DNA from 4 places in the Streptomyces sp. NPDC044064 genome. Region 1 is predicted to be linked to each of the others. Evidence: riboswitches for the same ligand, from Rfam matches in the RefSeq annotation. Region 1 holds a riboswitch; each other region holds the start of a gene.
What was found. A riboswitch is a leader RNA that binds a small molecule or an ion and turns the genes downstream of it on or off. The one in region 1 is predicted to bind cobalamin.
Positions count from the first base shown of each region.

Region 2: it holds a riboswitch for cobalamin, as region 1 does, so the genes downstream of both, nicT (Nickel transporter NicT) here and metE (5-methyltetrahydropteroyltriglutamate--homocysteine S-methyltransferase) in region 1, are expected to answer to the same signal.
Region 3: it holds a riboswitch for cobalamin, as region 1 does, so the genes downstream of both, AC07DS_RS18485 (ribonucleoside-diphosphate reductase subunit alpha) here and metE (5-methyltetrahydropteroyltriglutamate--homocysteine S-methyltransferase) in region 1, are expected to answer to the same signal.
Region 4: it holds a riboswitch for cobalamin, as region 1 does, so the genes downstream of both, AC07DS_RS16070 (CbtB domain-containing protein) here and metE (5-methyltetrahydropteroyltriglutamate--homocysteine S-methyltransferase) in region 1, are expected to answer to the same signal.

Region 1 is NZ_JBWKFN010000001.1:629,061-634,600, forward strand. It holds gene aceA (isocitrate lyase) at 1-1,271, shown strand, start outside; partial or broken gene aceB (malate synthase A) at 1,390-2,981, shown strand; cobalamin riboswitch at 3,076-3,279, shown strand; gene metE (5-methyltetrahydropteroyltriglutamate--homocysteine S-methyltransferase) at 3,458-5,540, shown strand, end outside.
Region 2 is NZ_JBWKFN010000004.1:97,304-102,843, forward strand. It holds gene AC07DS_RS08130 (DUF4142 domain-containing protein) at 1-737, shown strand, start outside; gene AC07DS_RS08135 (glycoside hydrolase family 13 protein) at 734-2,380, opposite strand; cobalamin riboswitch at 2,495-2,677, shown strand; gene nicT (Nickel transporter NicT) at 2,707-3,798, shown strand; gene AC07DS_RS08145 (nucleoside hydrolase) at 3,848-4,813, opposite strand; gene thrS (threonine--tRNA ligase) at 4,845-5,540, opposite strand, start outside.
Region 3 is NZ_JBWKFN010000010.1:191,770-197,309, reverse strand. It holds gene nagB (glucosamine-6-phosphate deaminase) at 1-583, shown strand, start outside; gene AC07DS_RS18500 (GntR family transcriptional regulator) at 787-1,551, shown strand; gene AC07DS_RS18495 (DUF3311 domain-containing protein) at 1,688-1,954, shown strand; gene mctP (monocarboxylate uptake permease MctP) at 1,951-3,561, shown strand; cobalamin riboswitch at 3,717-3,840, shown strand; gene AC07DS_RS18485 (ribonucleoside-diphosphate reductase subunit alpha) at 3,966-5,540, shown strand, end outside.
Region 4 is NZ_JBWKFN010000008.1:289,564-295,103, forward strand. It holds gene AC07DS_RS16055 (histidine phosphatase family protein) at 199-777, shown strand; gene AC07DS_RS16060 (hypothetical protein) at 784-1,137, opposite strand; gene AC07DS_RS16065 (CbtA family protein) at 1,230-1,982, opposite strand; gene AC07DS_RS16070 (CbtB domain-containing protein) at 2,004-2,225, opposite strand; cobalamin riboswitch at 2,261-2,405, opposite strand; gene AC07DS_RS16075 (MMPL family transporter) at 2,521-4,707, opposite strand; gene AC07DS_RS16080 (rhodanese-like domain-containing protein) at 5,275-5,540, opposite strand, start outside.

The DNA of each region.
Region 1 (5,540 bases):
GGACGCAGGCGGCCGAGGAACTCGCGCGGCGCTGGGCCACCGACCCGAGGTGGCGGGGCATCGAGCGCACCTACAGCGCCGAGGACGTCGTCAGGCTGTCCGGCAGCGTCCGCGAGGAGCACACCCTGGCCCGGCGCGGAGCCGAGCGACTGTGGCGGCAGCTGCACGAGCAAAACTACATCCACGCCCTCGGCGCCCTCACCGGCGGCCAGGCGGTCCAGCAGGTCAAGGCGGGTCTGCAGGCCATCTACCTGTCCGGCTGGCAGGTCGCCGCCGACGCCAACCAGGCCGGCCACACCTACCCCGACCAGAGCCTCTACCCGGTCAACTCCGTCCCCCAGGTGGTCCGGCGCATCAACAACGCGCTGCTGCGTGCCGACCAGATCGCCACCGCCGAGGACGCCGGCGACACCACCGACTGGCTCGCCCCGATCGTCGCGGACGCGGAGGCCGGGTTCGGCGGTCCGCTCAACGCCTTCGAGCTGACCAAGGCGATGATCGCGGCGGGCGCGGCCGGCATCCACTACGAGGACCAGCTCGCCTCGGAGAAGAAGTGCGGCCACCTCGGCGGCAAGGTGCTGGTGCCGACCTCGCAGCACATCCGGACCCTGAACGCGGCCCGCCTCGCGGCCGACATCGCCGACGTGCCGACCGTCGTCGTCGCCCGCACCGACGCCCTCGCGGCCAACCTGCTGACCAGCGACGTCGACGAGCGCGACGCCGAGTTCGTCACCGGGGAGCGCACGGCCGAGGGCTTCTACCGGGTGCGGGGCGGCATGGCACCGGTGATCGCCCGCGGTCTGGCCTACGCCCCGTACGCCGACCTGATCTGGGTCGAGACCGGCACCCCGGACCTCGCCCAGGCGCGGGAGTTCGCCGAGGCGATCCGCGCGCGCTACCCCGACCAGATGCTCGCCTACAACTGCTCCCCCTCCTTCAACTGGAAGGCGGCGCTCGACGACGACCGGATCGCCAAGTTCCAGCGCGAGCTGGGTGCGATGGGCTACCGGTTCCAGTTCATCACGCTGGCCGGCTTCCACTCCCTCAACCACGGCATGTTCGACCTCGCACGCGGCTATGCGGAGCACGGCATGACCGCCTATGTCGACCTGCAGGAACGGGAGTTCGCCGCGCAGGCCCACGGCTTCACCGCCGTCAGGCACCAGCGCGAGGTGGGCACCGGCTACTTCGACCTGGTCTCAACCGCCGTCAACCCCGCCTCCTCCACGACCGCCCTGACCGGCTCCACCGAGGAGGAGCAGTTCCACTAGGCCGGCCCTTCGGGACCTGCCCGGTCCGCCCTCGGGCGAGCGGGGGTCCGTACGGCCGTCCCCGTCCGGCCCCGCTCCCCGCACCCGCCAGCCAGCCAGCCAGCCAGCAGGAGAAGCGATGTCCACCAGCGCCCTGACCCACCACGTCCGCGTTCTCGCGCCCCTCGGGGACCGCCACGACGAGATCCTCACGCCCGCCGCCCTGGACTTCGTGGGCCGCCTGGCCGCAGCCTTCGGCACCCGCCGGACGGACCTGATGAGGGAACGCCGCCGGCAGCTCCTGCGGCTGGCATCCGGCTCCCCGCTCGACTTCCCGATGGTCACCTCAGCCGTCCGCGCCGACCCGGCCTGGCGCGTCGCACCGCCCGCCCCCGGTCTCACCGACCGCCGCGTCGAGATCACCGGCCCACCGGACCGCCGGACGACGGTCGACGCCCTCAACTCCGGGGCCAGTGCCTGGATGGCTGACTTCGCGGATGCCACCGCTCCCACCTGGAACAACGTGATCGGCGGCCAGCTCAACCTGCTCGACGCCATCGAGCGCCGCATCGACTTCACCGCACCCGAAGGCAAGGAGTACCGGCTCGGCGACCAGCTCGCCACCATCGTGGTCCGGCCGCGCGGCTGGCACCTCGACGAGGAGCACCTGGAGTACGACGGCCGTCCCGTGCCCGCGGCGCTGGTCGACTTCGGCCTGTACTTCTTCCACTGCGCCCAGCGGCAGATCGACGCCGGGTACGGCCCGTACTTCTACCTCCCCAAGCTGGAGAACCGTTACGAAGCCCGGCTGTGGAACGACATCTTCGTCACCGCCCAGGACCTGCTCGGCATCCCCCGCGGCACGATCCGCGCCACGGTCCTGATCGAAACGATCACTGCCGCGTTCGAGATGGAGGAGATCCTCCACGAGCTGCGCGAGCACAGCTCCGGTCTCAACGCGGGCCGCTGGGACTACCTGTTCAGCCTGATCAAGACATTCGGCCACCGCACCGACTTCCTCCTGCCCGATCGCGCCGAGGTCACGATGACCGCCCCCTTCCTGCGCGCCTGCACCGAGCTGCTCGTGCGCACCTGCCACCGGCGCGGTGCCCACGCCATCGGCGGCATGGCCGCACAGGTGCCGGACAAGGACCCGACCGCCCACCGGGCCGCACTCGCCGAGGTCCGGCTGGACAAGGAGCGCGAGGCCGCGGACGGTTTCGACGGCTCCTGGGTCGCCCACCCCGGACTCGTGCCCGTCTGCCGCGAGGTGTTCGACGGTGTTCTCGGCGATCGGCCCCACCAGATCGACCGGACACGGGACGACGTGCACGTGCGGGCGGCCGACCTGCTGACGGTGCGCCGCATCAGCGGCCCTCCGACCGACGAGCGCATCCGCACCGATGTCGCCGTCGCCGTGCGCTACTTCGCCGCCTGGCTGCGCGGCCGAGGAGCCGTCGCCCTGTACGGCCTCATGGCGGACGCGGCCACCGCCGAGATCGCCCGCGTGCAGATCTGGCAGTGGCTGCGCCACCGGGTGATCGACCGGGAGACGGTCCTGCGGCTGCTCGACGACGAGATCGTGGCGCTCGGCTCCGAGTATCCCTGGGCCCCGTCGAAGAGGTCCGCGCCCTCTTCGAACGGACGGCGCTGCTCGGCGAGTTGCCACTGTTCTTCACTCCGGACGCCTACACCCGCCACCTCGTGCGCCGCACGGGGGCCGGCGCATGAGCGGGGACGCCCGGCCCGACGTGTCACGCCTCATCGTCCGGATGACGGACGTCCCGCTCCCGTATCGCACGACGACCCCGTAGGCTGGCCGACGCAGCTGGTTCGCCCCGTCCGCCAGGCGGGATGCGTCGCAAGAGGGAACCCGGTGGGAATCCGGGACTGCCCCGCAGCGGTGAGCGGGAACGACCGCCGTCATACGCACTGGGCCCGAGGAGGGCCTGGGAAGCGACGGCCAGTAGGTGTCTCGTACGACTTCGTACGACGAGACGTGCCCGCGAGTCCGAAGACCTGCCAACTGCCCGCGCCCGAAGCACTCGTGCGTGGACATCCCGGTGACCTCGAGGGCGGGTCGGCGTACATACCAGGCGGACGACCGCGCCCACCGCGCGAGGCCGTACCCGTCCGGTTCCGTCACCCCTTCGCGCTCTCGTCCCGTCGCCGGGATCTCAGGGATTCATCTCGCGAAGGAGATCTCCATGACCACCAAGCCCGCAGCCGCCGCAGCACGGGCCACCGTGTACGGCTACCCCCGCCAGGGACGGAACCGGGAACTGAAGAAGGCGATCGAGGGCTACTGGAAGGGCCGCGTCACCGCCGACGCCCTCCGCTCCACCGCCGCCGACCTGCGCCGTACGAACTGGCAGCAGCTCGCCGGGGCCGGCATCGACGAGGTGCCCACCGGCGACTTCTCGTACTACGACCACGTCCTGGACACCACCGTCATGGTCGGCGCGATCCCCGCACGCCACCGGGAGGCGGTCGCGGCCGACCCGCTCGACGGCTACTTCGCCATGGCCCGCGGCACGCAGGACGTCGCGCCGCTGGAGATGACCAAGTGGTTCGACACCAACTACCACTACCTGGTCCCCGAACTCGGCCCGGACACGGTGTTCGCCGCCGATGCGGCCAAGCAGGTCGCCGAGCTGGCGGAAGCCCTGGCCCTGGGCCTCACCGCCCGGCCCGTGCTGGTCGGTCCGGTCACCTACCTCCTGCTGGCCAAGCCCGCACCGGGCGTACCCGCGGGCTTCGAGCCGCTCACCCTGCTGGACCGCCTGCTGCCGGTGTACGCCGAGGTCCTCGCCGATCTGCGTGCCGCGGGCGCGGAGTGGGTCCAGCTGGACGAGCCCGCCCTGGTCCAGGACCGCACCCCGGCCGAACTCGACGCCGTCGGCCGCGCCTACCGCGCCCTCGGCACGCTCACCGACCGGCCCAGGCTGCTGGTCGCCTCCTACTTCGACCGGCTCGGCGAAGCCCTGCCGCTGCTGACCAGGGCTCCGGTGGAGGGCCTGGCCCTGGACTTCACCGCGGCCGCCGCCGCCAACCTCGACGCCCTCGCCGCGGCGGGCGGCCTGCCCGGCAGGCGCCTGGTCGCGGGGGTCGTCGACGGCCGTAACATCTGGGTCAACGACCTGGAGAAGTCGCTGTCCACCCTGGGCACCCTGCTCGGGCTGGCCGGCCGGGTCGACGTGGCCGCGTCCTGCTCCCTGCTGCACGTCCCGCTCGACGCCGCCGTGGAGCGGGACGTCGAGCCGCAGATCCTGCGCTGGCTCGCCTTCGCCGAGCAGAAGACGCGCGAGGTCGCCACGCTCGCCAGGGGTCTCGCCCACGGCACCGGCACGATCGCCGCCGAACTGGCCGCCAACCGGGCCGACCTCGCGTCTCGTGCCGGCTCGCCCAGCACCCACGACCCGGCCGTGCGGGCCCGCGCCGCCGCGGTCACCGAGGCCGACGCCCGCCGGTCGCAGGCCTACGCCGAGCGCACCGCCGCCCAGCGCGCCCACCTGCGCCTGCCCCTTCTCCCGACCACGACCATCGGGTCCTTTCCGCAGACCGACGATCTGCGGGCCGCGCGCGCCGACCTGCGTGCGGGCCGCATCGACACGGCGGGCTACGAGGAGCGCATCCAGGCCGAGATCCAGGAGGTCATCTCCTTCCAGGAGAAGACCGGGCTGGACGTCCTCGTGCACGGCGAGGCCGAACGCAACGACATGGTCCAGTACTTCGCCGAACGGCTCACCGGATACCTGGCCACCCGGCACGGCTGGGTCCAGTCCTACGGCACCCGCTACGTCCGCCCGCCGATCCTCGCCGGCGACGTCTCCCGCCCCGAGCCGATGACCGTGCGCTGGACGGCGTACGCCCAGTCCCTCACCTCACGACCGGTCAAGGGCATGCTCACGGGCCCGGTCACCATGCTCGCCTGGTCCTTCGTCCGCGACGACCAGCCCCTCGCCGACACCGCCCGGCAGGTCGCCCTCGCCCTGCGCGACGAGGTCGGTGATCTGGAGGCGGCCGGGACTTCGGTGATCCAGGTCGACGAACCCGCACTGCGGGAGACGCTGCCGCTGCGCGCCGCCGACCGGCCCTCCTACCTTGCCTGGGCGACCGCGGCGTTCCGCCTCGGCACCAGCGGTGTGCGGCCCGACACCCAGATCCACACGCACATGTGCTACGCGGAGTTCGGTGACATCGTCAGGGCCATCGACGACCTGGACGCCGACGTCATCAGCCTGGAAGCCGCCCGCTCACACATGCAGGTCGCCCGCGAACTCGCCGCCC
Region 2 (5,540 bases), on a different contig from region 1:
CCCTGACCCTCGGTGCGCTCGCCTACCCGAGCATGCTGGGTGTCAGCACGGTCTCGAGCTCTCCGGACCGTGTCATCGCCAACACCCAGTGGGGTCCGCTCACCGAGTCCGACCGGGACTTCGTGGTGAAGGTGCGCGCGGCCGGTCTGTGGGAGTACCCGGTGGGGCAGATCGGGCTGCAGAAGGGCACCACCAAGGGCGTCCTCGAGGCCAGCAAGCACCTGATCGACGGGCACTCCGCGCTGGACACCTCCTGCCGCAAGATCGCGCCGATGCTGAACATCACGCTGCCCAACGTGGCGAGCCCCCAGCAGGAGGGCTTCGTCAACACGCTGAAGTCGGACAGCGGCAAGAAGTTCGACACCGACTTCGCCAACATCCTGCGGATGACACATGGTTCGATCTTCAACACCATCGCGAAGATCCGGTCCACCACCAAGAACTCGCTGGTGCGCGCCCTCGCCGACCAGGCCAACAACACCGTGCTCGACCACATCACGGTGATGGAGAAGACCGGTCTGGTCGACTTCGACCAGACCCTCTTCCAGCAGACCACCCCGCCGAAGCTGCCCAGCACGGACCTGACCCCGCCGCCCCCGCCGGCGGGCCAGCCGGAGGTCGTCCTCACGCCGCCGCCGAACGCCACCTCCACCCCGGTGAACATCGACGGCCTCACCGGCGGCAACGGCGGCGGCTCCGGAGGGGCTTCACCCGCCCCCAGCCCGACCGTGGGCTAGGCCAGCCACGCCGTGGTGTCCGGCGGGAGAACGCCCGGCTCCGGGAGCGGGGTGCTGACGAGCAGCACCTCGCCCGGGGGCAGTCGTACCGGCTCCGCGGTGAGGTTGGTGACACAGCGCCAGGTCTCGGTGCGGGCGAAGTCCAGCACCCCGGCAGGGGCACCGGGCGTCCAGGTCAGCGTCTCGCCCTCCAGCAGCTTGCGGCGCAGCCTGAGTGCGGCGCGGTACAGCTCCAGGGTGGAGCCCTCGGCACCGGACTGGGCCTCGACGGCGTATGCCGCGAAGGACGCCGGCTGCGGCAGCCAGGCGACCCCGGACCCGAAGCCGTACGAGGGTCCGGTCGTCGTCCACGGCAGCGGCACCCGGCAGCCGTCGCGGCCCTTGCGGGCATGGCCCGTCTGCTCCCAGACCGGGTCCTGCAACGCCTCGGCGGGCAGCTCGGCGACCTCGGGCAGGCCTAGTTCCTCGCCCTGGTAGACGTACGACGATCCGGGCAGCGCCAGCATCAGCAGGGTCGCGGCCCGGGCCCGGCGCAGGCCCGCCGCCCGTTCGGCCGGCGGCGCCGCGCCGCCGGACAGCAGCCAGGCGTTCTCGTCGGTGCCCGGCGGGAGCACGAGGCGCGAGGCGTGGCGGACGACGTCGTGGTTGGAGAGCACCCAGGTGGCGGAGGCACCGGCGGCCCGGGCCGTCGCCAGTGAGCCGGTGATGACCTGACGGAGTTCGTCCGCGTCCCACCCTGCCTGCAGATACTCGAAGTTGAAGGCCTGGCCGAGTTCGTCCGGGCGGGCGTACAGCGCGCGGCGCGCGTCCGGGACCCAGGCCTCGGCGACCGCGGTGCGCGGCGGGCTGTAGGTGTCGAGGATCTTGCGCCAGTCGCGGTAGATCTCATGGACCTCGTCACGGTCCCAGTAGGGGTGGGTGCCGGGTTCCATCCGCTGCAGGGCCTCCTCGCCCGCGGCGCCCAGACCGCCCAGGTCCCGAAGCGGGTCGGTCAGGTCCTTGGCCAGGCCGTGGGCGACGTCGACGCGGAAGCCGTCGACGCCCCGGTCGGACCAGAAGCGCAGGGTGGTGCGGAAGTCGGCGCGGACCTCCTCGTTCTCCCAGTTCAGGTCGGGCTGTTCGGGCGCGAACAGATGCAGGTACCAGTCGCCGTCGGGGACACGTCGCCAGGCGCTGCCACCGAACACCGACTGCCAGTCGGTGGGCGGGAGTTCACCGGTATCGCCGCGGCCGGGGCGGAAGACGTAGCGTTCGCGGGCCGCGGATCCGGATCCGGCCCGCAGAGCCTCCTGGAACCAGGGGTGCAGGTGCGAGGTGTGGTTCGGGACGATGTCCACGACGACCTTCAGACCGAGCCGGTGGGCCTCGGCGGTCAGCGCGTCGAAGTCGTCGAGGGTGCCGAGGCGCGGGTCGACGTCCCGGTGATCGGCGACGTCGTAGCCGCCGTCGGCGAGTTCGGAGGGGTAGAAGGGGCTGAGCCACAGGGCGTCCACGCCGAGCGTGGCGAGGTGGTCCAGACGCTCGGTGACGCCCCTGAGGTCACCGAGGCCGTCGCCGTCGGCGTCGGCGAAGCTGCGCGGATAGACCTGGTAGATGACGGCCTGGCGCCACCAGTCGGGATTCCTGGAGGAGAGGTCTGGCATACACGGACTCTGTCCACATTGCCCGGAAACGGAACCTCGGCTGTTCGTCCGCCCGGCCGTGTGATCTTCAATACCAGGACAGCTGTGCGGCTTTGCAGGCAAAAGGATCGCCGCCTACGGTGAACGGGCCGTGGTGCTCGGGAAGTCGATGCAAGGTCGACGCGGCCCTCGCCACTGTGATCGGGGAGTTCCCGTTCCGTCCGGCAGCCGCCGGGCCACTGGTCGCAGGACCGGGAAGGCAGGAACGGCGAACGCATGACCCTAAGCCAGGAGACCGGCCACGGCATCTCACGAAGTGATCCACGAGGTGCTGGAGCGTGAACCCGATGGCCGGGATGCCCGATGCCGCTTTCCGCTGGCGACGCGAGGACACGATCAGGACGGCGGGGCTGCTGGCGGTCGTCGCCGCCCTGCACGTCGTCGCGTTCGGCGTGCTCTTCCTGCTCGTCGCTCCCGGGCACTACAAGGTCGGCCGGGACGTCTTCGGCGTCGGCCTCGGCATCACCGCCTACACCCTCGGCATGCGGCATGCCTTCGACGCCGACCACATCGCCGCGATCGACAACACCACCCGCAAGCTGATGGCCGACGGCAGGCGGCCGGTGTCGGTGGGCTTCTGGTTCGCGCTGGGCCACTCCAGCGTCGTGGTGGTGCTGGCCGCGCTGATCGCCGGCGGCACCCGGCTCGCGGGCAAGGTCATGAACGAGCACTCGCGCACCCACCAGGTGCTCGGCTTCCTCGGCACGACCGTCTCGGGCACCTTCCTCTACCTCATCGCCGCCCTCAACCTGGTCGCCCTGGCCGGCATCCTGAGGGTCTTCAGGGCCATGCGGGCGGGGACGTACGACGAGAAGGAGCTCGAACAGCACCTGGATTCCCGGGGCTTCATGAACCGCATCCTCGGCCGCCTCACCAGGTCGATCAGCCGCCCCGGGCAGATGTACCCGCTGGGCTTCCTCTTCGGGCTCGGCTTCGACACGGCCACCGAGGTCACACTGATGGTCATGGCGGGCTCGGGAGCCGCGGCGGGCCTGCCCTGGTACGCGGTCCTCTGCCTCCCCCTCCTCTTCGCCGCCGGGATGAGCCTGTTCGACACCCTCGACGGCACGTTCATGAACTTCGCCTACCAGTGGGCGTTCTCCAACCCCGTCCGCAAGGTCTTCTACAACCTCACCATCACCGGCCTGTCCATCGCCGTCGCCCTCTTCATCGGCACGATCGAGCTGGTCGGCGTCGTGCACGACAAGTTCGCCCTGACCGACGCCGTCACCGGCTGGATCGCCGGGATCGACCTGGACAGCGTCGGCTACCTCATCGTGGGCCTGTTCGTGGTGGTGTGGGCGGCGGCGCTGGCGTACTGGCGGTACGCGCGGGTGGAGGAACGGTGGGCGGCCCGGGTGCCGGCGGCCTCCGACTGAGGCCGGACGTCCCGCCGGCCCGGCCGGTGTCCGCCCCGCCGGACCTGCCCTAGCGGCGCGCCACCGTCTCCAGGTACAGCTTCACGTACCGCTCCACGTCCACCGCCAACGCCACGTCCACCAGCGCCTGTTCGCGTGCACCGCCGTGGATCTCGGACTCGCCGGGACGGGCGCGGCGGTCGACGATCGTCTGACCGCGGGTCGGGCCGGGGGCCAGGCTGACCTCGACGGGCAGCAGCCGGGTGGTGATGCCGGCCGGGTCCGCGACCGCGCACACCGCGCCCGCGTCACCGAGCCCGCCGGCCGGGTCGTCGCCGTCGGGGTCGGGTGCGGACGGGCGGTGGGCCAGCAGCTCACCGGCCAGCCGGGTGCCCGGCTCCCTGCTCTCCCGCAGCCGCCGTACGTCCGTGCCCGGTACGACGACCTGGGTGAACACGTCGAGTCCGTACATGGTGATCGGCACCCCCGCGGTGAGCAGGACCGCCGCCGCCTCCGGGTCGTGCCAGACGTTGAACTCGGCGACCGGCGTGGCGTTCCCGGTGGCGACCGCGCCGCCCATGAACACGATCCGCTCGATGTTCCGGGTCACCTCCGGATGGGTGCGCAGCAGGAGCGCGATGTTGGTGAGCGGTGCGGTCGGGATCAGGGTGACCGGCGTCGGGGAGCCCAGGATCTCGCGGTACAGGAGGGTCACGGCGTCCACGGCGGCGCGGCCTCGTCTGGGCGCGGGCAGGCCGAGGTCGCCCATGCCGTCCACACCGTGCACATGCCGGGCCGAGCGGGCCGGCTCGATCAGCGGGCGCTCGGCACCGCGCGCGACCGGGATGTCGGGGGCGCCCGCCTCCTCCAGCACGGTCAGGGTGTTGTGGACCACCCCGTCGACGTCGGTGTTCCCGGCCACGCAGGTCACCGCCCTGAGATCCAGGCCCGGGTGGCGTACGGCGAACAGCAGGGCCAGGGCGTCGTCGACGCCGGTGTCACAGTCGATGATCACGGGAATGGGCTGACCGGTCACGTCGGACTCCTTCCGTCATAGCGACACTAGGTCAAGACCAGAGTGCGGTGCCCTTCGCCGCCACGCGGTCGGCGACGCGGCGCAGGATCTCGGGCACGGGGAGGGCGCCGGGGCGGCGGCCGTCGCGCAGGCGGAGGGCCGCGAGGCCCGCGCCGGCCTCGCGGTCGCCGATCACCGCCTGGTACGGGACCAGGCGGGCCGCGCGGATGCGGGCGCCGAGGGTGCCTTGTGCGGGGTCGGCGAGTTCCGCGCGCAGGCCCAGCGCGGCCGCCTCCCGGACCGCCGCGGCCGCCCGCTCCACCTGCTCCTGCGCGACCGGCAGCACGGCCAGCTGTACGGGCGCGAGCCAGGCCGGGAACGCCCCTTCGTGCGCCTCGATGAGGTGGGCGACGGCCCGCTCCACGCTGCCGATGACGCTGCGGTGCACCATCACCGGCCGGTGCTTCGCGCCGTCGGCGCCGATGTAGTGCAGGTCGAAGCGGGCCGGCTGGTGGAAGTCGATCTGGACGGTGGACAGGGTGGACTCGCGGCCGGCCGGGTCCGCGATCTGCACGTCGATCTTGGGGCCGTAGAAGGCGGCCTCGCCCTCCGCCTCCTCGTACGCCACGCCGGACCCGTCCAGCACCTCCTTCAGCAGCGCGGTGGCCCGCTGCCACAGCTCCGGGTCGGCGACGTACTTGCCGCCCTCGCCGGGCAGCGAGAGCCGGTGGCGTACGGCCTCGATGCC
Region 3 (5,540 bases), on a different contig from region 1:
GTACGTGGGGCTGCCCGCCGAGCACCCCGAGTCCTACCGCTCGGTGCTGCGCCGGGAGGTGCTGGAGCCGCTCGGCATCGGGATGGACGCGTTCATGGGGCCGGACGGCACGGCCGAGGACGTCCAGGCGGCGTGCGAGACGTACGACAGGGCGCTCGCCGAGGCCGGCGGCGTGGACCTGCAGCTGCTGGGGATCGGGACGGACGGGCACATCGGGTTCAACGAGCCCTGTTCCTCGCTCGCCTCGCGCACCCGGATCAAGACGCTGACCGAGCAGACCCGCGTCGACAACGCGCGCTTCTTCGACGGCGACATCGAGCAGGTGCCGCACCACGTGATCACCCAGGGCATCGGCACCATCCTGGAGGCCCGGCACCTGGTGCTGCTCGCGACCGGCGAGGGCAAGGCGGACGCGGTCGCCGCGACCGTCGAGGGCCCGGTCGCGGCGGTCTGCCCGGCCTCCGCGCTCCAGCTGCACCCGCACGCCACGGTGGTCGTGGACGAGGCGGCCGCGTCCAAGCTCAAGCTGGCCGACTACTTCCGGCACACCTACGCGAACAAGCCGGACTGGCAGGGGATCTAGCCCGGACACCGGCGTCGGCACCGGTACCCGCACCGGTACCGGCACACCATCCGTTGGACTAGACCAACAACGGGTGCGACGGTATACAGAGGAGATCACGGAGCGTGCGGGTGGAGCCCTGACACACGAAGCCGTGCCACGATGTGAGCCGTGGCCGATGGGATGTCGGTCGCTTTCGGCATCAGGAGCCGGGAAGGCAGAGCATGAGCACCGACGTCGGCAGTGCGGAGAACGAGGCCGGGACGACGGTCCGTACCGCGCGCGTGCCCAAGTACTACCGCTTGAAGAAGCATCTGCTCGACATGACGGAGACGCAGGCGCCGGGCACGCCGGTCCCGCCCGAGCGCACGCTGGCGGCCGAGTTCGACACCTCCCGCACCACCGTCCGCCAGGCCCTGCAGGAGCTCGTCGTCGAGGGCCGCCTCGAGCGCATCCAGGGCAAGGGCACCTTCGTCGCCAAACCGAAGGTCTCGCAGGCGCTGCAACTCACCTCGTACACGGAGGACATGCGGGCCCAGGGCCTGGAGCCCACCTCGCAGCTGCTGGACATCGGCTACATCACGGCCGACGACCGGCTCGCCGAGCTGCTCGACATAACGGCCGGCGGACGGGTGCTGCGCATCGAGCGGCTGCGCATGGCCAACGGTGAGCCGATGGCGATCGAGACCACCCATCTTTCGGCCAAGCGCTTCCCGGCGCTCAGGCGCTCGCTGGTGAAGTACACGTCCCTGTACACCGCCCTCGCCGAGGTCTACGACGTCCATCTCGCCGAGGCCGAGGAGACCATCGAGACCTCCCTGGCCACCCCGCGCGAGGCGGGCCTGCTCGGCACCGACGTGGGCCTGCCGATGCTGATGCTCTCCCGCCACTCCCTGGACCGCGAGGGCAAGCCGGTGGAGTGGGTGCGCTCCGTCTACCGGGGCGACCGGTACAAGTTCGTGGCGAGGCTCAAGCGCCCGCAGGACTGAGGGAAGTTGGCGTCTTCACGCCACAACCTCCAAATCGACATGCCGTTATACGGACGAGGTCTTCCGCTGCCACGACACCGTCACCTAGATTGCCTGCGCATTACACAGGTGATCAACCAGGGGACGGAGCCGTGGCATGTCCGAAACGCCTGAAGTGAGACCACCGGTTGTGACGCCGGCCCGAGTGATCATCGGCCTGTGTCTCGTCGCGCCCTTCGTGGCGATGCTGTGGGTGGGCTCGTACGCCAAGACGGACCCCGCGTTCATCGGGATCCCTTTCTTCTACTGGTACCAGATGCTGTGGGTGCCGGTCTCCACCGTGCTCACGGTGCTCGCGTACAAGCTCTGGCAGCGTGACCAGAGCGCCCGCAGGGCGACTCAGGGCAAGGGGGCGGCGCAGTGAAGAACGGCGTCAACGGCGTCGCGCTCGGCGTCTTCATCTTCTTCTTCCTGGCCGTCACGGTCATGGGCTTCCTGGCCGCCCGCTGGCGCAGGGCCGACGACGAGCACTCCCTGGACGAATGGGGCCTGGGCGGACGGTCGTTCGGTACCTGGGTCACCTGGTTCCTGCTCGGCGGCGACCTGTACACGGCGTACACCTTCGTCGCCGTGCCGGCGGCGATCTACACGGCGGGCGCGGCCGGTTTCTTCGCCGTGCCGTACACCATCCTGGTCTACCCGCTGATCTTCACGTTCCTGCCCCGCCTGTGGTCGGTCTCGCACAAGCACGGCTATGTGACGACCTCGGACTTCGTGCGCGGCCGCTTCGGCTCCAAGGGCCTGTCGCTGGCCGTGGCGCTCACCGGCATCCTCGCGACGATGCCGTACATCGCGCTCCAGCTCGTCGGCATCCAGGCGGTGCTGGACGTGATGGGCGTCGGCGGCGGCGAGAACACCAACTGGTTCGTGAAGGACCTCCCGCTGCTCATCGCCTTCGGTGTGCTGGCCGCCTACACGTACTCGTCGGGCCTGCGCGCGCCCGCGCTGATCGCGTTCGTCAAGGACACGCTGATCTACATCGTCATCGCGGTGGCGATCATCTACATCCCGATCAAGCTGGGCGGGTTCGACGACATCTTCGCCAAGGCCGGCGAGAAGTTCACGAAGGCGGGTGCGGGCGGGCTCGTCCCCGCCCCCGCGGGCCAGTGGACGTATGCCACGCTGGCGCTCGGTTCGGCGCTCGCGCTGTTCATGTACCCGCACTCGATCACCGCGACGCTCTCGTCCAGGAGCCGTGAGGTGATCCGGCGCAACACCACGATCCTGCCGCTGTACTCGCTGATGCTGGGCCTGCTCGCGCTGCTCGGCTTCATGGCGATCGCGGCCGGGGTGAACGTCACCAACGGGCAGTTGGCGATTCCGCAGCTGTTCGAGGACATGTTCCCGGACTGGTTCGCGGGCGTCGCCTTCGCGGCGATCGGCATCGGCGCCCTGGTGCCCGCGGCCATCATGTCCATCGCGGCGGCGAACCTCTTCACCCGCAACATCTACAAGGACTTCATCAGGCCGGACGCCACGCCGAGGCAGGAGGCCCAGGTCTCCAAGCTCGTGTCGCTGCTGGTGAAGGTCGGCGCCCTGGTCTTCGTCCTCACCATGGACAAGACGGTCGCCATCAACTTCCAGCTGCTGGGCGGCATCTGGATCCTGCAGACCTTCCCGTCCCTGGTCGGCGGCCTGTTCACGCGCTGGTTCCACCGCTGGGCGCTGCTCGCCGGCTGGGCGGTCGGCATGGTCTACGGCACCGCCGCCGCGTACGGCGTGGCCTCGCCGACCCAGAAGCACTTCGGCGGCTCCGCCAAGGAGATCCCGGGTATCGGTGAGATCGGCTACATCGGCCTCACGGCCTTCGTCCTGAACGTCGCCGTCACGGTGGTCCTGACCTTCGTCCTGAAGGCTCTCAAGGCCCCTGAGGGCCTCGACGAGACGAGCCCCGCGGACTACACGGCGGACGCGGGCGACGCGGGAGTTCAGGTGGAACTCCCCCCGGCCACGGCGGGCGCCGGGCACTGAGAGGCGCCCCGAAGGGGGCGCGAGCAACCACGATCCACCCGCAGCGGGCCGCCGGCAACAAGCACCACGGCGGCCCGCTGTTGACCCTCTGAAGCCGCCACAACACGCAGCAGACACAACATCTGGGGGTGACACCACAACCCGGCACTAGATGTATGCTCATCCTCGCTGTCGCCGCAGGGGAATCCGGTGCGAATCCGGAACTGTCCCGCAACGGTGTACTTGCGTGTATCCGCACGCCCGTTCAGTCCGAGGACCTGCCGGCAGCGCGCGCCCGGCCGTCCGGTCCGGGTGCCTTGAGACGTCCGGGCCTCGTGGAGTGGGCCGGTGGACGCGACGCCGTGCGCGCTCGTGCTGCCCCCCGCCCTCCGCCAGGCCCTGTGCCGAGCGAGGGAGAGCCCCACGTGACCATCGCGCCAGCCGACCCGGCTTCAGCCGTCCAGGCGACCGCAGCACCGGTGGAGACCGACGGTCCCGGTGCCGCGCTGCTGCGGACCCTGACCGAGCTGACCGCCGACCTCCCCGACGCCGACCCCGGCCGGGTCGCCGCGGCCGCGCTGCGGGGCCGTTCCGCCCGGGCCGACGAGGCGGAGTTGCGCGAGCTGGCCACGGAGGCGGCCGCCGGCCTCATCTCCGAGGACCCTGCCTACTCCCGGCTGGCCGCCCGGCTGCTGACCATCTCGATCCGCGCCGAGGCCGCCTCGCAGGGCGTGACGTCCTTCACCGAGTCCGTCGCCGTGGGCCACCGCGAGGGCCTGGTCGCCGACCGCACGGCGGAGTTCGTACGACTGCACGCCGCGCGTCTCGACACGCTGATCGACGCGGCCGGCGACGACCGCTTCGGCTACTTCGGTCTGCGCACCCTGCACAGCCGCTACCTGCTGCGCCACCCCATCACCCGCAAGGTGATCGAGACGCCCCAGCACTTCATGCTGCGCGTCGCCGCTGGTCTCGCCGAGGACGACACGACCCGCTCCGCCGACGAAGTCGCCGCGCTCTACGGGCTCATGAGCCGCCTCGACTACCTGCCCTCCTCCCCCACGCTCTTCAACTCCGGCACGCGGCACCCGCAGATGTCGTCCTGCTACCTCCTCGACTCACCGCTGGACGAGCTGGACTCCATCTACGACCGCTACCACCAGGTCGCCCGCCTCTCCAAGCACGCCGGCGGCATCGGTCTGTCGTACTCCCGGATCCGCAGCCGCGGTTCGCTGATCCGCGGCACCAACGGACACTCCAACGGCATCGTCCCGTTCCTGAAGACCCTGGACGCCTCGGTGGCCGCCGTGAACCAGGGCGGCCGGCGCAAGGGCGCGGCCGCGGTGTACCTGGAGACCTGGCACTCCGACATCGAGGAGTTCCTGGAGCTGCGCGACAACACCGGCGAGGACGCGCGCCGTACGCACAACCTCAACCTCGCGCACTGGATCCCGGACGAGTTCATGCGCCGGGTGAACGCCGACGAGCAGTGGTCGCTGTTCTCCCCGGCGGACGTGCCGGAGCTGGTCGACCTGTGGGGCGAGGAGTTCGACGCCGCGTACCGCAAGGCGGAGGCGAACGGGCTCGCGAAGAAGACCATCCCGGCCCGCGACCTGTACGGCCGCATGATGCGCACCCTCGCGCAGACCGGCAACGGCTGGATGACCTTCAAGGACGCCGCCAACCGCACCGCCAACCAGACGGCCGAGGCGGGCCACGTCGTCCACTCCTCGAACCTCTGCACGGAGATCCTGGAGGTCACCGACGACGGCGAGACGGCGGTCTGCAACCTGGGTTCGGTCAACCTCGGTGCCTTCGTGCGGGACGGGGACATCGACTGGGAGCGCCTCGACGAGACCGTCCGCACGGCCGTCACCTTCCTCGACCGCGTCGTCGACATCAACTTCTACCCGACCGAGCAGGCGGGCCGCTCCAACGCCAAGTGGCGTCCGGTGGGCCTGGGCGCGATGGGTCTGCAGGACGTCTTCTTCAAGCTGCGC
Region 4 (5,540 bases), on a different contig from region 1:
TTTTTCCAACTCTGGACAGCAACCCTAAGCGGTTGCGCTGTCGCCGTCCAGCAGCCGGCCGTCGAGGCCGCCGCTCCTGCTCGGCGCGGCTCCACGTGAGGGTGGGAGAGCGCGCACGAGTGCCACGGATGCCCGTACCGTCGTACACATGCAGTCCAGGGCGCCCCGCCCCACAGCGGAAGCAGGAGGAACCACCGCGTGACCAGCCGTGTCACTCTCATCTCACCCGCGACCACGCGCTCCCTGCGGCGAGCCCGTTTCGACGACGGCGACTCGATCGAGGAGAGCGCGGCGGCGCGTGCCGGGTCGGCGGCCGGGTCCCTGCCCGCAGCACGCCGCGTTCTTGCCTCCCCCAGCGTGCGCTGCCGGGAGACGGCCGCCGCGCTCGGCCTCGACGCCTCGGTGGAACCGGAGCTCTCGGGCCTCGATGTGGGCCGGTGGCGAGGGCGGACGCTGGACGAGGTCGGTGCTGCCGAGCCGGAGATGGTGGCCCGCTGGCTGGCGGATCCCGGGTTCGCACCGCATGGCGGCGAGTCGGTTCGGGAGCTGTGTGCACGGGTCGCGCGCTGGCTGGACACGAGTGGAGGGGCGGACGTGCGGACCGTCGCCGTGGTGGAGCCCGAGGTCGTACGGGCTGTGGTGGTGCACGCGTTGGGCGCGCCCGAGGCGGCGTTCTGGCGCCTCGACGTTCCGCCGCTCACGGCGGCCGAGGTCACCGGTCGTTCCGGACGCTGGAACGTGCGCCTCGGACACGGCCTCGGCCGGCCGGGCGACTGACGGCGGTCAGGGAGTCGCGTCCCGGTGGCGACGCAGCAGTGCCGCGATCGCGCACCGCAGGCAGTCGGTGTCCATGCCGCCGGTCGTGCCGTGGTCGCCGTGGCAGTCGGCCGTCGCCCGGCGGCCCGCTGCCTCGTCCGGGGTACGGCAGACGGCCGTGGGGGCACCGACCAGGGCCTCCAGCTCGTCGAGAAGTCGCTCGGTCCGCTTGACCTGCTGGGCGAGCACCCGTACGCGTGCGCTCTGGCCGCCGATCTGGCGTCGGCTGGCCACGAGTTGGGCGTACTCCTCCACGGTCAGGGCCACCGCCTCACGACCGCCGAGAGTGATGTGGCGCGGTTCGGGACGTTGTCTGGCCACTCGGCTCCTCCGCTCGTCGCCTCCGCCGGTGTCCCGGAAACGCGAGAGGGCCCCCGGACGGTTCCGAAGGGCCCTCTCGTGTCCTGAACGGATCAGTGCGTGGCGGGAACTCTTCGCCCGGACGCGGCGGCCGCGGGCTTGGGGTTCAGCTGCCGCTCGGCCAACTCGCCGAAGAGCAGGCCGAATCCACCCCACAGGACGGCCTGGATGGCCAGTGCGGAGAGGCGGAACCGCCACAGCAGGGTGGCCGGGAAGTCCTTCGGCACCTCGTTGATGACGGGCAGGAACTCGTAGGCCAGGCCGATCACGACGGCGAAGGCGGCCACCGCGACGACGGTCGCGTACCAGGTGCCCAGGGAAGGCGCGAGGCGTTTGCCCAGGATGGTGGCGGCGACCGCCAGAAGCACGCTGAGCAGCATCATCAGGAAGTACAGGGTCGTCCGCTTGCCGATGGTGTCGGGCTCGCCGACCGACGGCGGGTTGGCCGGGTACTTCAGGAACGGTACGACGTAGACGGCGAGCAGTGCGCAGCCGGACAGCAGCAGCGCGGTCGCCCGCGGGCTGAAGCGGCCGACACGGCCGAGCGCGACGCAGAAGGCGAGCGCGGCGATGCCGCCGAAGGCGACCCCGTAGACGAGGACACCGGTGGCGAGGCCCAGGGTGGACTGCAGTGAGCGGGAGACGACCTCCATCTCGTGCTCGTGGGAGTGGGCGTCCTCGAAGCTGATCGCGCTGTCGACGCTCGGCTCACCGAGGAGGTAGGCGACGACGAGGGCGAGCACGCCGGCGGCAAGGCCGGCGAGCATGCCCCGCACGAGAAGGTTTCTCACGGTTGTGGAGTTCATGGTCGAGCGGCGTCCCTCGCGTCAGTGGCAGGGGAAGCCGAGCAGGTGGCGGGCGTCGTGCACCCACTCGTGGACGTCCGTGCCGTTGAACACGGAGGTGGCGCCCTGCTCGGCGCCGACGAAGTACAGCAGGACGAGCATGAGGATGCCGAAGAAGACCGCCCACGGAGCGATCGCCTTGAGCGGCAGCGTGGCGGGAACGGCGGGGGTGGTGGCTGTCGGCTGGGCGACGGTCTGCGCCATGGCAGGACCTCCTCTGGGAGTTCGCGTCCCATCTCGGTGGTGCACATGACGACGGCCACGGGTCTGACTCACGGGACACCCAGGGGTGTTCCGCATACAGTGGCGCGACCGTGCCGGATTTCCACCGGCTTCCGTCTCGCCGTCGTCGATATCGGACAGACCGTACCGCGTGGCGCGTGCATGGCCAAGACCGCGTGGTCCGTCGTGATCTTCCTCTCGCGTCGGCCGCCGCGATGACGGCGGGTCAGGCCCGCCGGGCTGTGCGGCCCGGCAGACCTGCCCCGTCCTCGTACAACTAGCCGCGGCGGCCCGACGGATCGGGTGCGACGGTGTCCCGGTCCTGGCCGGGAACCGAACCGGCGTCCGGAGAGCCGGCACCGGCCGGCACTTCCCGTGCCCGGTCCCCATGGCCCGGCCACCATGCCGCGTGGCCGATCAGCGCGGTGAGGCTCGGCGTGAAGAACATCGCCATCACGAAGGCGGCGACGGCGATACCGAAGGAGACCGCGAAACCCATCTCCGTCAGCAGCGCGTTGCCCGCCAGCATCATCGTGGCGAAGGTCGCCGCCAGGATGAAGCCGGCCGCCGCCACGGTCGGCCCGGCGTGCCGGAGCGCCATGCCCGCCGCCTCGCGGGGCTCGCGGCCCTCGCGGGCCTCCTCGCGGAGCCGGGCGATCATCAGGATGTTGTAGTCGGTGCCGATGGCGACCACGAACAGATACATGATCACCGGGAGCATGAACATCAGACCCGAGTGTCCCTGCCCCGCCTGGAAGATCCAGACCGTGGCGCCGAGGGTGGCGCCGAAGCCGAGACCCACCGAGGCCATCAGGTACCAGGGGGCGACCACACTGCGCAGCAGCAGCCCCAGGATGATCATGATGAGGAGGGCGGCCACGGGGAAGACCGTCCGGTAGTCGTGGTTGACCGCCGTGGCGATGTCCTTGTAGATCGAGGACATGCCGCCGACGACGGCTTCGGTGCCCTCGGGTGCGTCGGAGTGTGCGACGTCGCGCACCTCACCCACGGCATCGATCGCCTTGTCCGTCGACGCCTCGTACTTGAGGGTGACGGTGATGTCGGCGGTGGTGCCTGCCTTGTTCAGCTGGGTCAGGCGGGCGTTCGCGACGCCGTCGACGGCCCCGAGCTTCTGCGCGTAGGCGTCCAGGCCGGACTTGTCCAGCTGCTTGCCGTCGGTGCTGGACACGAAGACGTCGGTGGGTGCGGCGGCGCCCGCCGAGTACGCCTTCTGCATCTCGTCCTGGACGACCATGGACTCCTTGGTCTTGGGCATCGAGCCCGCCGCCAGGTCGAACGTGGCGTTGAAGCCGAGGGTGCCGAGCGACAGCGCGACCAGGACGAGGCCGGAGAGCGTGGCGGTCAGCCCCGGGCGGCGCTGCACGCCCCGGCCGAGGGCGGCGAACCGGGCGTTCTCCGGCTCCCGCTGCCAGGACTTGGAGGGCCAGAAGACCTTCGGTCCGATGAGCGAGACCACGGCCGGGATCAGGGTCAGGCCCGCGACCAGCGTGGCGGCGACCGCGATGGCGAGTGCCGGGCCCATCTGCTTGAGGAACCCCAGCGTGGACAGGACCAGCGCGAGGAACGCGATGATGACCGCTCCGGCGGCCGAGGCGATGGCCTCCCCGACCCGGTCGACCGCGTTGATCATGGCTTGCTTCGGCTCGTCGCCGGCGCGCAGGCGCTCGCGGTAGCGGAACATCAGGAAGAGGAAGTAGTCCGTGCCCACGCCGAAGAGCACGACGATCAGGATCGACGAGATCGAGCTGTTGGCCTGGAGGTCGAACAGCTTCGTGGCGTAGGCGATCAGTCCGTTGGCGACGGCCGACACCAGGCCGATCAGGACCAGGGGGAGGATCGCCAGGATCGGCGCTCTGAAGATGATCAGCAGGGTGATCAGAATGATCGCGAAGGTGCCGATACCGATCAGCGCCTGACCCTGCTTGGACGAGTCCTGCTGGTCGAGGGCCTGCACGGCGGAGCCGCCGAGCTTGACGTCGAGGTGCGTGCCCTTCGCCAGTTCCTTGACGTCGTCGCGCAGCACCTTGGCCGCGTCGATCTGTTTGGGCTGGCCGGCGTTCTTGCTGTCCATCTGCACCAGGGTCAGGTCATACCTGCCGTCCTTGGACGGCTGGCCGGGGACGACCTTCTGCACCTGGTCGATGTGCTTGCTGCCCAGCTGTGAAGTGATCCGGGCGATGTCCTGTTTGTCGGCGGCGGTGAGCCTGCCGCCGTCGGTGCGTTGGTACAGCGCGATCGCGGACGGGGTGAAGGCGCTGGGGAACGCCTTCTCCTGTAACACCGCCGCTTTGATCGACTCGTAACTCTTCGGCAGGAAACTGCTCTCGTCACTGTTCGAGGGCAGGCTCGGTGCGGTGGCGACGATCGCCACCGCCGCGATGAGCCATGCCACGATCGTCCAGACGGGATGACGGACGACGGCATTCCCAATGCGTCGGAACATGCGGAAGGTCCTCCTGGACAGGAAGATCACCGCAGCCCGGGGAGCGGACCCTGGCATCGGCGACCCTGACCGGCTGTCACTTTCGAGCCGGTCGAATGGTTGTCTTGAGATGCGATCGTAGTGACCGCACGCCGAGATCATTCCATCGTGTGACGCCCTTCCGCGAAAAACCCTCCTCTTTTCGGTCATGACTGTTCGTTCGAGGTTTGGAGCGTGAACTCCCGCCCCACTGACGGGTGTTGGAGCGTCGTGTCGCCCGCGCACGTTCCTCGCGCGTTCACGGCACGGATGAGGGGCGGATCCGGGATTCGGATCCTGCGCAGGACGGCGGCCTGCGCAGGCGCGCCCCGCGATCGCGCCCACCGCACGCCGCTGTCCGGATCCGCTTCCGGCGTACGGACTCCCGCAGCACTCGCACGCCGTGCGCCGTCGGCACCCGTGAGGCACGCGCGCCCCCCTCACACCGCCCCCGAGTCCGTCGTCGAAGCGGCGCTGCAACCGGGCCGGCGCCGAGATCCCCGGCGGCTGCGGGCCCCACCGCGCACGGTGGCGCCCGCAGCGTGTCGCTCAGCGGCTGCGCAGAGCGGTGAGCGTGGCGTCGAGGTCGGCCGCGCGAGGGCGGTTGTGCGGCAGCTTGCCGAGCAGAACGGCCATGCCGCAGGTGTCGGTGAGCGCGGAGAAGACGAGACCGCCTGCGACACCCGCCGACAGGATCTGGAAGGCCGGGTGCGCGAGCAGCCCGAGGCCGGTGCCGACGAGGACCAGCGCGCCCGCCGTGAACCGGACCTGCCGCTCCATGCTCCAGCCGGCCCGGGTGTCGCAGGGGGCGGGCT